3 regions of the Streptomyces sp. NPDC024555 genome follow, and region 2 is predicted to be linked to each of the others. Evidence: riboswitches for the same ligand, from Rfam matches in the RefSeq annotation. Region 2 holds a riboswitch; each other region holds the start of a gene.
The links. A riboswitch is a leader RNA that binds a small molecule or an ion and turns the genes downstream of it on or off. The one in region 2 is predicted to bind S-adenosylmethionine.
Positions count from the first base shown of each region.

Region 1: linked by a shared signal. The riboswitch ahead of thrC (threonine synthase) and the one ahead of ACZ4FH_RS12735 (aminotransferase class V-fold PLP-dependent enzyme) in region 2 are both predicted to bind S-adenosylmethionine.
Region 3: linked by a shared signal. The riboswitch ahead of ACZ4FH_RS11105 (putative leader peptide) and the one ahead of ACZ4FH_RS12735 (aminotransferase class V-fold PLP-dependent enzyme) in region 2 are both predicted to bind S-adenosylmethionine.

Region 1 covers NZ_JBVHKV010000013.1:229,141-232,403, forward strand. The annotation lists gene ACZ4FH_RS23950 (alpha,alpha-trehalose-phosphate synthase (UDP-forming)) at 1-203, opposite strand, end outside; gene ACZ4FH_RS23955 (glucosyl-3-phosphoglycerate synthase) at 248-1,210, opposite strand; SAM riboswitch class I at 1,375-1,501, shown strand; gene thrC (threonine synthase) at 1,519-2,811, shown strand; gene ACZ4FH_RS23965 (MoaD/ThiS family protein) at 2,851-3,129, shown strand.
Region 2 covers NZ_JBVHKV010000006.1:265,941-269,203, reverse strand. The annotation lists gene trpD (anthranilate phosphoribosyltransferase) at 1-690, shown strand, start outside; SAM riboswitch class IV at 776-893, shown strand; gene ACZ4FH_RS12735 (aminotransferase class V-fold PLP-dependent enzyme) at 1,085-2,461, shown strand; gene ACZ4FH_RS12730 (Lrp/AsnC family transcriptional regulator) at 2,533-2,814, opposite strand; gene ACZ4FH_RS12725 (rhomboid family intramembrane serine protease) at 2,852-3,263, opposite strand, start outside.
Region 3 covers NZ_JBVHKV010000005.1:337,400-340,662, forward strand. The annotation lists gene ACZ4FH_RS11090 (benzoate/H(+) symporter BenE family transporter) at 1-130, opposite strand, end outside; gene ACZ4FH_RS11095 (helix-turn-helix domain-containing protein) at 277-837, shown strand; gene ACZ4FH_RS11100 (glutathione S-transferase C-terminal domain-containing protein) at 846-1,625, opposite strand; gene ACZ4FH_RS11105 (putative leader peptide) at 1,846-1,971, opposite strand; SAM riboswitch class IV at 1,949-2,092, opposite strand; gene ACZ4FH_RS11110 (N-acetylmuramoyl-L-alanine amidase) at 2,207-2,797, opposite strand; gene ACZ4FH_RS11115 (esterase-like activity of phytase family protein) at 3,013-3,263, opposite strand, start outside.

The sequences.
Region 1 (3,263 bases), on a different contig from region 2:
CTGCGGACCGCCTCGCGGTCGCCGTCGCCCAGGGCGGCGCAGACCCAGATCTTGTCGTCGACGGCGCTCAGCCCGGAGACCAGCCCGCCGCCGCCGCGCTTGGCGTCGAGCGTGCCGTCGTCACGGAGCGTGTACGAGACCGGGCCGCGGTTGGACGCGACGAGGACCTGGGCAGCGGGCTGCGGGGCGTGCTCGGAGACCATGTTGCGGAATCTAGCCCGATCACGAACCGCCCAAACGTGCGAAGTCAGGCCGCGCGGCCTGAAACGTACTCCTCGATCTCGCGCATCGGCGGCCGTTCCTCGGTGTCCACCGGATAGGTGTGCGGGACGAAGCCGTGCTCACCGCGTTCGAACTGGGTCAGATGGGGGCGGACCAGATGGCCCCGGGAGAGCCGCAGCTGCGCGGTCCGGTAGATCGCGGCGGCCATCCGGCCGAGCGCCTGGCCGTCCTGGTGGCGGTGGCGGCGGACCCCGACGTCCACCTGCGCGAGGGCGTCCAGGCCCACGGTGTGCAGGGCGTCGACCAGCAGGCCCAGCTCCACCCCGTAACCGACCGGGAACGGCAGCCGCTCCAGCAGGGAGCGCCGCACCGCGTACTCGCCGCCCAGCGGCTGGACGAAACCGGCCAGCTGCGGCCAGTGCAGATTGAGCAGCGGGCGCGCCACCATCTCCGTGACCCGGCCGCCCTGACCCGCGGTGTCCCCGAACGGGCGGTCGTACATGGCCTTGACGAACTGCACCGACGGGTCGGTCAGCAGCGGTCCGACGATGCCCGAGACGAAGTCCGCGGAGAACTCCCTCAGGTCCGCGTCCACGAAGCACACGATGTCCCCGCCGGTCACCAGGAGTGACCGCCACAGCACCTCGCCCTTGCCGGGGACGGCCGGCAGACGCGGCAGGATCGCGTCCCGGTGGATCACCCGGGCACCCGCCCGGCGGGCCACCTCGGCGGTGGCGTCCGTCGAACCGGAGTCGATCACCACCAGCTCGTCGACCAGCCGGACCTTCTCCATCAGCTCGCGCCGGACCGTCGCGACGATGTCACCGACGGTCTCCGCCTCGTTCAGCGCGGGCAGCACCACGCTGACGCTTCCGCCGTGCGGGTCCCCGGCCCCCAGACCGGCCCTGGCGGCCAGCAGACGGTCCAGCGGACGGTCGGCGGCCGACCAGGAACGCCTGGCCAGCCAGCGTTCGACCTCTTCCAGCACGGTCGGCACTCCCTGTATGTGATCCATCTCGCGGACCGGACGACTATCTCAACCCTCCGGTGCTTCGGTTACAGTCTTGAACAACGCAGATGGCCATCGCATGCCGGGGTCCGTCCGCCGATAAACGCCCGGATCCATGGTGCGCCCACGATCCGGTGCCACAGCGCTCATCCAGAGGGACAGAGGGAACGGCCCGTTGAAGTCCCGGCAACCCTCCTGCCGACCGCGAGGTTCGGTGGGGAAGGTGCCAATTCCGTCTCGTGGCGAAACGCGCCATGAGGAAGATGAGGAGAAAGGGCCTCGCCATCATGGCTGTTGAGACTGTCGCAGTTCACACCGATTCCTCCCCGGACCTGGGTCCCGCCGCCGCGCTTTCCTGCCGCGAATGCGGCGAGCGATTCGCCCTCGGCCCGATCTTCGCCTGCGCGTCCTGTTTCGGGCCGCTCGAAGTGGCGTACGACCTCCCGAGCGGCTCTCCCGAGGAGCTGAAGAAGCGCATCGAGGCCGGTCCGGACAACATCTGGCGTTACGCGCCGCTGCTGCCGGTGCCCGCCGACGTCGCCGAGAAGCCCAACATCAACCCCGGCTTCACCAAGCTGGTCAAGGCCGACAACCTCGCCCGCGAGCTGGGCGTCACCGGCGGCCTGTACGTCAAGGACGACTCCGGCAACCCGACGCACTCCTTCAAGGACCGCGTCGTCGCGATCGCCGTCGAGGCCGCCCGCGCCTTCGGCTTCACCACCCTGTCCTGCTCCTCCACCGGCAACCTGGCCGGCGCCGTCGGCGCCGCCGCCGCCCGCGCGGGCCTGCGCTCCTGCGTCTTCATCCCGCACGACCTGGAGCAGGGCAAGGTCGTCATGGCCGCGGTGTACGGCGGCGAGCTGGTCGGCATCGAGGGCAACTACGACGACGTCAACCGCTTCTGCTCCGAGCTCATCGGCGACCCGCTGGGCGAGGGCTGGGGCTTCGTCAACGTCAACCTGCGCCCGTACTACGGCGAGGGCTCCAAGACCCTGGCGTACGAGATCTGCGAGCAGCTCGGCTGGCGGCTGCCCGACCAGATCGTCATCCCGATCGCGTCCGGCTCCCAGCTGACCAAGATCGACAAGGGGCTGCGCGAGCTGATCAAGCTCGGGCTGGTCGAGGACAAGCCGTACAAGATCTTCGGCGCCCAGGCCGAGGGCTGCTCCCCGGTCTCCGCCGCCTTCAAGGCCGGCCACGACGTGGTCCGCCCGCAGAAGCCGAACACGATCGCCAAGTCCCTCGCGATCGGCAACCCGGCCGACGGCCCGTACGTCCTGGACATCGCCCGCCGCACCGGCGGCGCGGTGGAGGACGTGAACGACGAGCAGATCGTCGACGCGATCAAGCTGCTGGCCCGCACCGAGGGCATCTTCGCCGAGACCGCGGGCGGTGTGACCGTCGGCGTGACGAAGAAGCTCATCGAGGACGGCCTGCTCGACCCGGCGCTCACCACCGTGGTCCTGAACACCGGGGACGGCCTCAAGACCCTGGACGCGGTGGCCGAGACCTCTCAGGCGACGGCCACGATCCGGCCGAACCTCGACGCGTTCCGCGCGGCCGGACTCGCCGGTAACTGAGTAGCTTTCGATCACCCGAGACTTCAGGAAGGGCACACCATGAGCGTCAAGGTCCGCATCCCCACCATCCTCCGCACCTACACCGGCGGCCAGGCCGAGGTCCCCGCGGAGGGCGCCGTCCTCTCCGAGGTGATCGAGTCCCTGGAGAAGAACCACCCGGGCATCGCCGCCCGCGTCCTGGACGACCAGGGCAAGCTCCGCCGCTTCGTGAACGTGTACGTCAACGACGACGACGTCCGCTTCGAGGGCGGCCTGGACACGGCCACCCCGGACGGCGCCGGCATCTCGATCATCCCGGCCGTCGCCGGCGGCTGCTGATCCCCGGGCCGCTCCGGGCGGCCCGACTCCACCGCGTCACCAGAATTGCCCCCTCCGCGAGAGAAGCGGAGGGGGCAATTCTGCATGGTTGAGCGCGGTAGAGTGTGGGAAGTCCCCTCCGCTGCCCGTGCCGC
Region 2 (3,263 bases):
CGGGCCGCCTCCTCCGCGAGCGGTTCCTCCGACGTCCTGGGCAAGCTGGGCGTCAATCTGGAGCTGTCCGCGCAGCGGGTCGCCGAGGTGGCCGAGGAGGCGGGCATCACCTTCTGCTTCGCGGTGAAGTTCCACCCCTCGCTGCGGCACGCGGCCAAGGCGCGCGGCGAGCTGGGCGCCCCGACCACGTTCAACATCCTGGGCCCGCTCACCAACCCGGCCAAGGTGCGCTCCCAGGCCATCGGCGTCGCCGATCTGCGGATGGCGCCGATCGTCGCGGGCGTCCTCGCCGAGCGGGGCAACTCCTCGCTGGTCTTCCGCGGCGACGACGGCCTGGACGAGCTGACCACCACCGCGACCTCCCGCGTCTGGATCGCCCGGAACGGAGAGGTGCGCGAGGAGGTCTTCGACCCGCGCGACGTCGGCCTCGACCTGGTGCCGGTGGAGGCGCTGCGCGGCGCTGACGCCTCGTACAACGCGGATGTCGCCCGCCGGCTGCTGGCCGGCGAGACGGGTCCGGTGCGCGACGCCGTCCTGCTGAACTCCGCGGCGGCGCTGGCCGCCCTGGAGCCCTCGGACGCCCCGCTCGCCGCGCGGCTGGCCGAGGGGATGGCCAAGGCCGCCGAGTCCATCGACTCGGGCGCCGCAGGCCGGGCGCTGGAGCGCTGGGTCGTGGCCAGCAACGCCTGATCCCGGCGGGGAGACGCCACGGGGCGCGGTCCGGATCCTGGACCGCGCCTTGCGCGTTCCCCGGCGTATGGCAAGATGCTGGTCAGGTCATGAGTGACAGCGACTACGGCCCCGGCCCGCTGTCCGGCAACCCTCCGTCCGTGGCGGGGTGCCCCGGGTGAAGACCAGGCCGTGGGCAGCGAGGCTTACGGCAAGCGCGGACCCCTCGACATCGTGAGATGTCCACCCGTGGGGTCCTGGTCCTCAGGGAGCCTCTTGTGAGCACGCGAATGCGCTAGGGCTTTTCGGTCCGTACGGCCCGAGCCCTTCTCCGCACACCCTTTTCTCTCTTCTCCCCGTGCTGCCGCGTATCCGCCGGCACGTGGATCTCGCCTGCCTCTTACGGGAGTTCGCCATGTCTGTCGTCACCGCCGCCTCCGACCGTTCGGTTTGTGCCCCGCTGCCCGTTCTGGGCAAGGACGTCACCGTCCCGCTGGTCACCGGCGGTGAGGTCACGTACGCCGCGCTGGACTACGCCGCCAGCGCGCCGGCCCTCCAGCGGGTCTGGGACGACGTGGCCGCCTACGCCCCGTACTACGGCAGCGTCCACCGCGGCGCCGGCTACCTCTCGCAGCTCTCCACGGACCTCTTCGAGTCCAGCCGCGCCACCGTCGCGGAGTTCCTCGGCTGCCGCGCCGAGGACCAGGTGATCTTCACCCGCTCCACCACCGACTCGCTCAACCTGCTGGCCGCGGTCCTGCCCGCCGACTGCCAGGTCTTCGTCTTCGAGACCGAGCACCACGCCTCGCTGCTGCCCTGGCGCGACGCCCGGGTGACCTACCTCAACGCCCCGCGCACCCCCGCCCAGGCCGTCGCCACGCTGGAGCGGGCGCTCGCCGACCGCGACCCGTACGGTCCGGCGCTGGTCTGCGTCACCGGAGCCTCCAACGTCACCGGCGAACTGTGGCCCGTCAGGGAACTGGCCGCCGCCGCCCACGCCCACGGCGCCCGGATCGTGCTCGACGCCGCCCAGCTGGCCCCGCACCACCCGGTCGACATCGGCGAACTGGACGTCGACTGGGTCGCCTTCTCCGGACACAAGCTCTACGCGCCCTTCGGCTCCGGCGTCCTCGCCGGCCGCGCCGACTGGCTGCGCGACGCCGAGCCCTATCTGGCAGGCGGCGGTGCCTCCCGCACGGTCGCCCGGCGCGCCGACGGGGGAGTGGACGTCGAGTGGCACACCACGGCCGCCCGCCACGAGGCCGGTTCGCCCAATGTCATCGGCGTGTACTCCATCGCCTCCGCCTGCAAGGCGCTCACCGAGGCCGGCTTCGACGAGCTGGTCGCCCGCGAGCAGCACCTGGTCGCCGCCGTCCGCGCCGGACTCGCCCAGGTCCCCGAGGTCAAGGTCCTCTCGCTCTTCGGCGACGACGCCCCCCGCGTCGGTGTCATCTCCTTCGTCGTGGAGGGCTGGAACAGCTCCCACTTCGCCGCCGCGCTCTCCGCCGAGTACGGCATCGGGGTGCGCGACGGCCTCTTCTGCGCCCACCCGCTGGTGCGCACCCTGCTCGGCAGCGACCCGCGCGAGGTCGGCGAGTGCGGCGCGCCGGAGGCCGCCCCCGGCGAGAGGTCCCTCAACGCCATCCGGGTGAGCTTCGGTGCCGGTACGCCCGACGAGCACATCGAGCGCTTCCTCGGCGCGGTCAGGGAGCTCGTCGGCAAGGGCGCCCGGTGGAAGTACCGCACCGAGGACGGCCGTTGCGTCCCGGACCGGGGCGCCGCCCAGATCTGAGCCCGACAGCACGGCGGCCGGGTACGGGATCGTCCCGTACCCGGCCGCCGTGCTGCGGTGGTCCGTCCGGCTCAGCCGTCCAGGCCGATGGCGAACGCCGCCTCCAGATCGTGCTGGGAGTACGTACGGAACGCCACATGGGTGTCCGTGGCCTCGACGCCGGGGATCTTGCTGATCCGGCCGGGGATGATGTCGGCGAGGTCGTCGTGCTGGGGGACCCGGACCATGGCGATCAGATCGTAGGTACCGGTGACCGAGAAGACCTCGCTGACGCTGTCCAGCGCGGCGATGGCCTCGGCGATCTCGGGAATCCGGTCCACGCTGGTTTTGATGAGCACGATCGCGGTGATCACGGCTGGCTTTCTCCCTCGGTGGCCGTGGCTGGAGACTTCACTCTAGAGCCTTGTGCCGGGAACGCGCCGGGCCGGGATCGCGCCGGTAGCGTCCCCAGGTGTAGAGGAAGCCGGTGGCGAAGCCCACCACATGGGCGAGATAGGCCACGCCCGGTCCGCTGCCCGCCCCCTCGGCCGCCAGCCACTGGAGCGCGAACCAGAAGATCAGCACGATCCAGGCGGGGAAGCGCAGCGGCAGGAAGAGCAGGAACGGGAACAGGCTGGTGACCCGGGCCCGGGGGAAGAGATAGAGGAAGGCCCCGAGCACCGCCGAGATCGCCCCCGACGCGCCGACGAGCGTCTGGTCGGAGGTGGCGTGCGCGGCGGCGTAGGCCAGCAGGGCGAGATAGCCGCAGCCGAGGTAGAAGAGCGCGAACTCGGTGTGGCCCATCCGCTCCTCGGCCATCGCG
Region 3 (3,263 bases), on a different contig from region 2:
CGGCACCGGCCGCCTTCGCGGCGGTGAAGACCAGCGCGGCGGAGCTGGTGACCCCGACCATGACGGCGATCAGTCCGGCGGCCACGGCCGAGGGCGGCGCGGCCGAGCGGATACGGGCGAGCGCGAGCATGAGTGAGCCGCTTTCCTGGGTCGGGAGGGGGCCGGGCCCGGCAGGGGCGCCGACAGCCGTTCCGTATACGGAACGTTCTGTTTGTGGAACACTAGAGAGGCGGGCCGACGCCCGTCAACCGGGAACTGCGGAGCGGATACGGGCCGATGGGGCTGAACGAGGACGTGGGGCGCAGGCTCCGGGCGCTGCGGCGTGAGCGGGAGCTGTCCCTGTCGGAGCTGGCCCGCCGGTCCGGCGTGGGGAAGGGGACGCTCTCCGAGCTGGAGAGCGGCACCCGCAACCCCACCCTGGAGACGCTGTACGCGCTGACCACCGCGCTCGGCCTGCCCCTCAGCGCCGCCCTGGGCGACCCGCCCGCGACGGCCGGCCCCGGCCCCGTCCGCACCGGCGTGTCCGGCAGCGCGGTCACCGCCGTCCTGCTGGAGCGCTACGAGGACGAGGACGGATCGGCCGTCACCGACGTCTTCCGCGTCAGTATCCGCGCGGGCGCCGTCCAGGAGTCCCGGGCCCATGTCCCCGGCACCCGGGAGAGCCTGATGGTCCTGAGCGGCACCGCCGTCGTCGGCCCGCCGGACGCCACCCGCACCGTCGGTCCCGGTGCGAGCGTCCGCTGGCGGGCCGATGTGCCTCATGTCTACGGCGCGCCCGACGGCGCGGTGGAGGGTGTCCTCTTCGTCCGCTATCCCTCGGCGGCCGGGACCGGCTGACGCACCGCTCACGCGGCGGCGAGCAGGGTCCCGTACGCCCGCCGGAACGCCGGATGCCCGCCGAGCCGGCGGACGTACGCCTGGAGCCGGGGATACGCCCCCGGCGCACCGGAGGCGCCCGGCTGGACGAGGGCCGTCCAGAGGTCGACATCGGCGGCCGTGAGCCCGTCGCCCAGCGCGTACGGCCGCAGCGGGAGCCGGCGCTCCAGCGCGCCGAGCACCGCCGCCCGTCCGCCGGCGTCGGCGAGACCGTGCTCCAGCAGTTCGCGGAGCGCCTCGATGTCGAGGGCCAGGGCGGGAGGGGTGAGCGCGCCGGGGCGGTCCGTGTCCCGGCCGGACACCAGCCCGGCGAGATCGCGCAGGATGTCCGGGGTGTGGTTGCTGACGATGCGTCCGCTCCACCGGTCGCGCAGCGCGGGGACGGTCAGCGGGCCGTCGTAGTGGTGCACCGTCGCCTCGTAGGCGGCGCGCAGCGAGGCGAAGCCCTCCGGAGAGGCGGCGGGGTGGGTCAGCAGGGTGGTGGTGACGCTCCGCCCCGGGCCGAGCAGGTCCAGGGTGATCGAGACGCGCAGTGAGCGCGGACAGCCGGCGGACAGGAAGAGTTCGTAGCGGTGCGGAGCGGGATAGAAGCCGCCCGCGAGACCGACGCCGATCCGGCTGAGGAAGCGCGGCGAGGCGATGCCCGACGGAGGGCGCAGGCCCAGCGCACGGGCGGGGGAGACGGAGGGGGCGGGGGAGTGCGGGGGCGTTCCGGTCGTACCGGGGCCGGGCGAGACTGTTTCGGGCATGACTCTCCTGTGGGATCCCTGGAGGAACGGCGGAGCCGCCGCCGCGTTCCGGGCGGCGGGACGGGGAGGGGGCGATGGCGCCCGCGCGAGGGTGTGCGGGGCGCGGGGGACCGGCCGGTGGCCGTCCGCTCACGGAGCGGGCCGGCGGGTGCGGGGGCGGATCGGTGGCGGTCCGGCCGGCCGTCGACGGCGGGCCGGGCGGACCCCGGGGAGCGGGCGCCTACGCGGCGCCGGCGACGCGCAGCAGATCGATGTGCAGACGCCTCGTCAATCCGATCCTGGGCACTTCCCACCGGTCCTGCCGTCGGGGCCCGCGGGAGGCGGGGCCGCGCTTGTCCTGTCGCACCGACAGGACCCGGTCGTCACCCGGAGCACCCCATCGCGGCCGAAGGGTTGCCCGTCAGCGGGCCGGGGCCGATGACCGCGCGGACGGGGAGCCCGTGCGCGCGGCGCTGACAGTCGTGACCGTCCCCGTCAGTCTCGGCCCGCCCGGTGGCGCCGTCAAGGACACCGCCGCCGCCGTCTCGACTGGTGGTCGGTTCCCGTACGGCGCAGGGGCGTTCGTGGCGTGTGCGGCGGGCTCAGCCCGCGCTCAGCAGGTTGACCAGCCGGATGTAGCGCACCCAGTCCCAGTGGCTGCCCGGGTCCGTGTGGTCGGAGCCCGGCACCTGGGAGTGGGCCAGGATGTGCGCGCGGTCCTTGGGAATGCCGTAGCGGTCGCAGATCGAGGCGGTCAGCAGGGCCGACTTCTCGTACAGGGCGTTGGTGAAGTACGAGGGCTGGTCCACGTACCCCTCGTGCTCGATGCCGATGCTGCGGGTGTTGTAGTCCCAGTTCCCCGCGTGCCAGGCGATGTTCTTCTCCCGGACGCACTGGTCGATGTAGCCGTCCGAGGAGCGCACCACATAGTGCGCGGACACCTGCTTCGCCGGGTTCTGGAAGATGGCCACGGCGTCGGAGAACGTCTCCTGGGTGACATGGATGACCACGTACTGGACGGGATACGCCGAAGGGCGCGAGGAGACCGTGTAGTTGGAGGCCGACGCCGGGACCCAGTGCGCCGTCGGGTAGTCCGTGTCGCCGGCCTCGGCCGCGCTGGCCCGGACGGACGAGGGGAGCAGCGCCGCGGCGACGGTGGCCGCGGTGCCCTGGATGATCCTTCTGCGGTCCATGTGTGTACTCCTGGCGGTGGGGGGACGGAGGAACACGGTTCGCACACACGTCCGTTGACCGGATCCCCGTGTCCGGTGTCCGGCCGGGCGGTGTGCGCGCCCACCGTACGGGTGCGGCGCGGGCGGCGGAAGACGGCGGGGCGCGAAACGGGGCGCGCGGACGCGACCGGGCCGCCGGGCGGGGAGCCCGGCGGCCCGAGGGACATGACCGGGTGTCAGTGCGTCAGCGGCCGGGGCAGCTCGATGGTCGTCACGGTCGTCCTGATCCCGGAGTCGACCAGCCGCCCGTGCGCGTCGAAGGCGCCGGCCCCGTCCGTCATCCCGAAGTCGTTGTCGTTGACGAGGGTCAGGGTGCTGCGGCCCGTCACCGCCACGCCCTCGATCTTGCCGGGCACGCCCGGCACCGTCCCGAGGTCGACGACGAGGCTCTTGCGGAGCACCGGGACACCGGAGGCCGCCGGGTCCG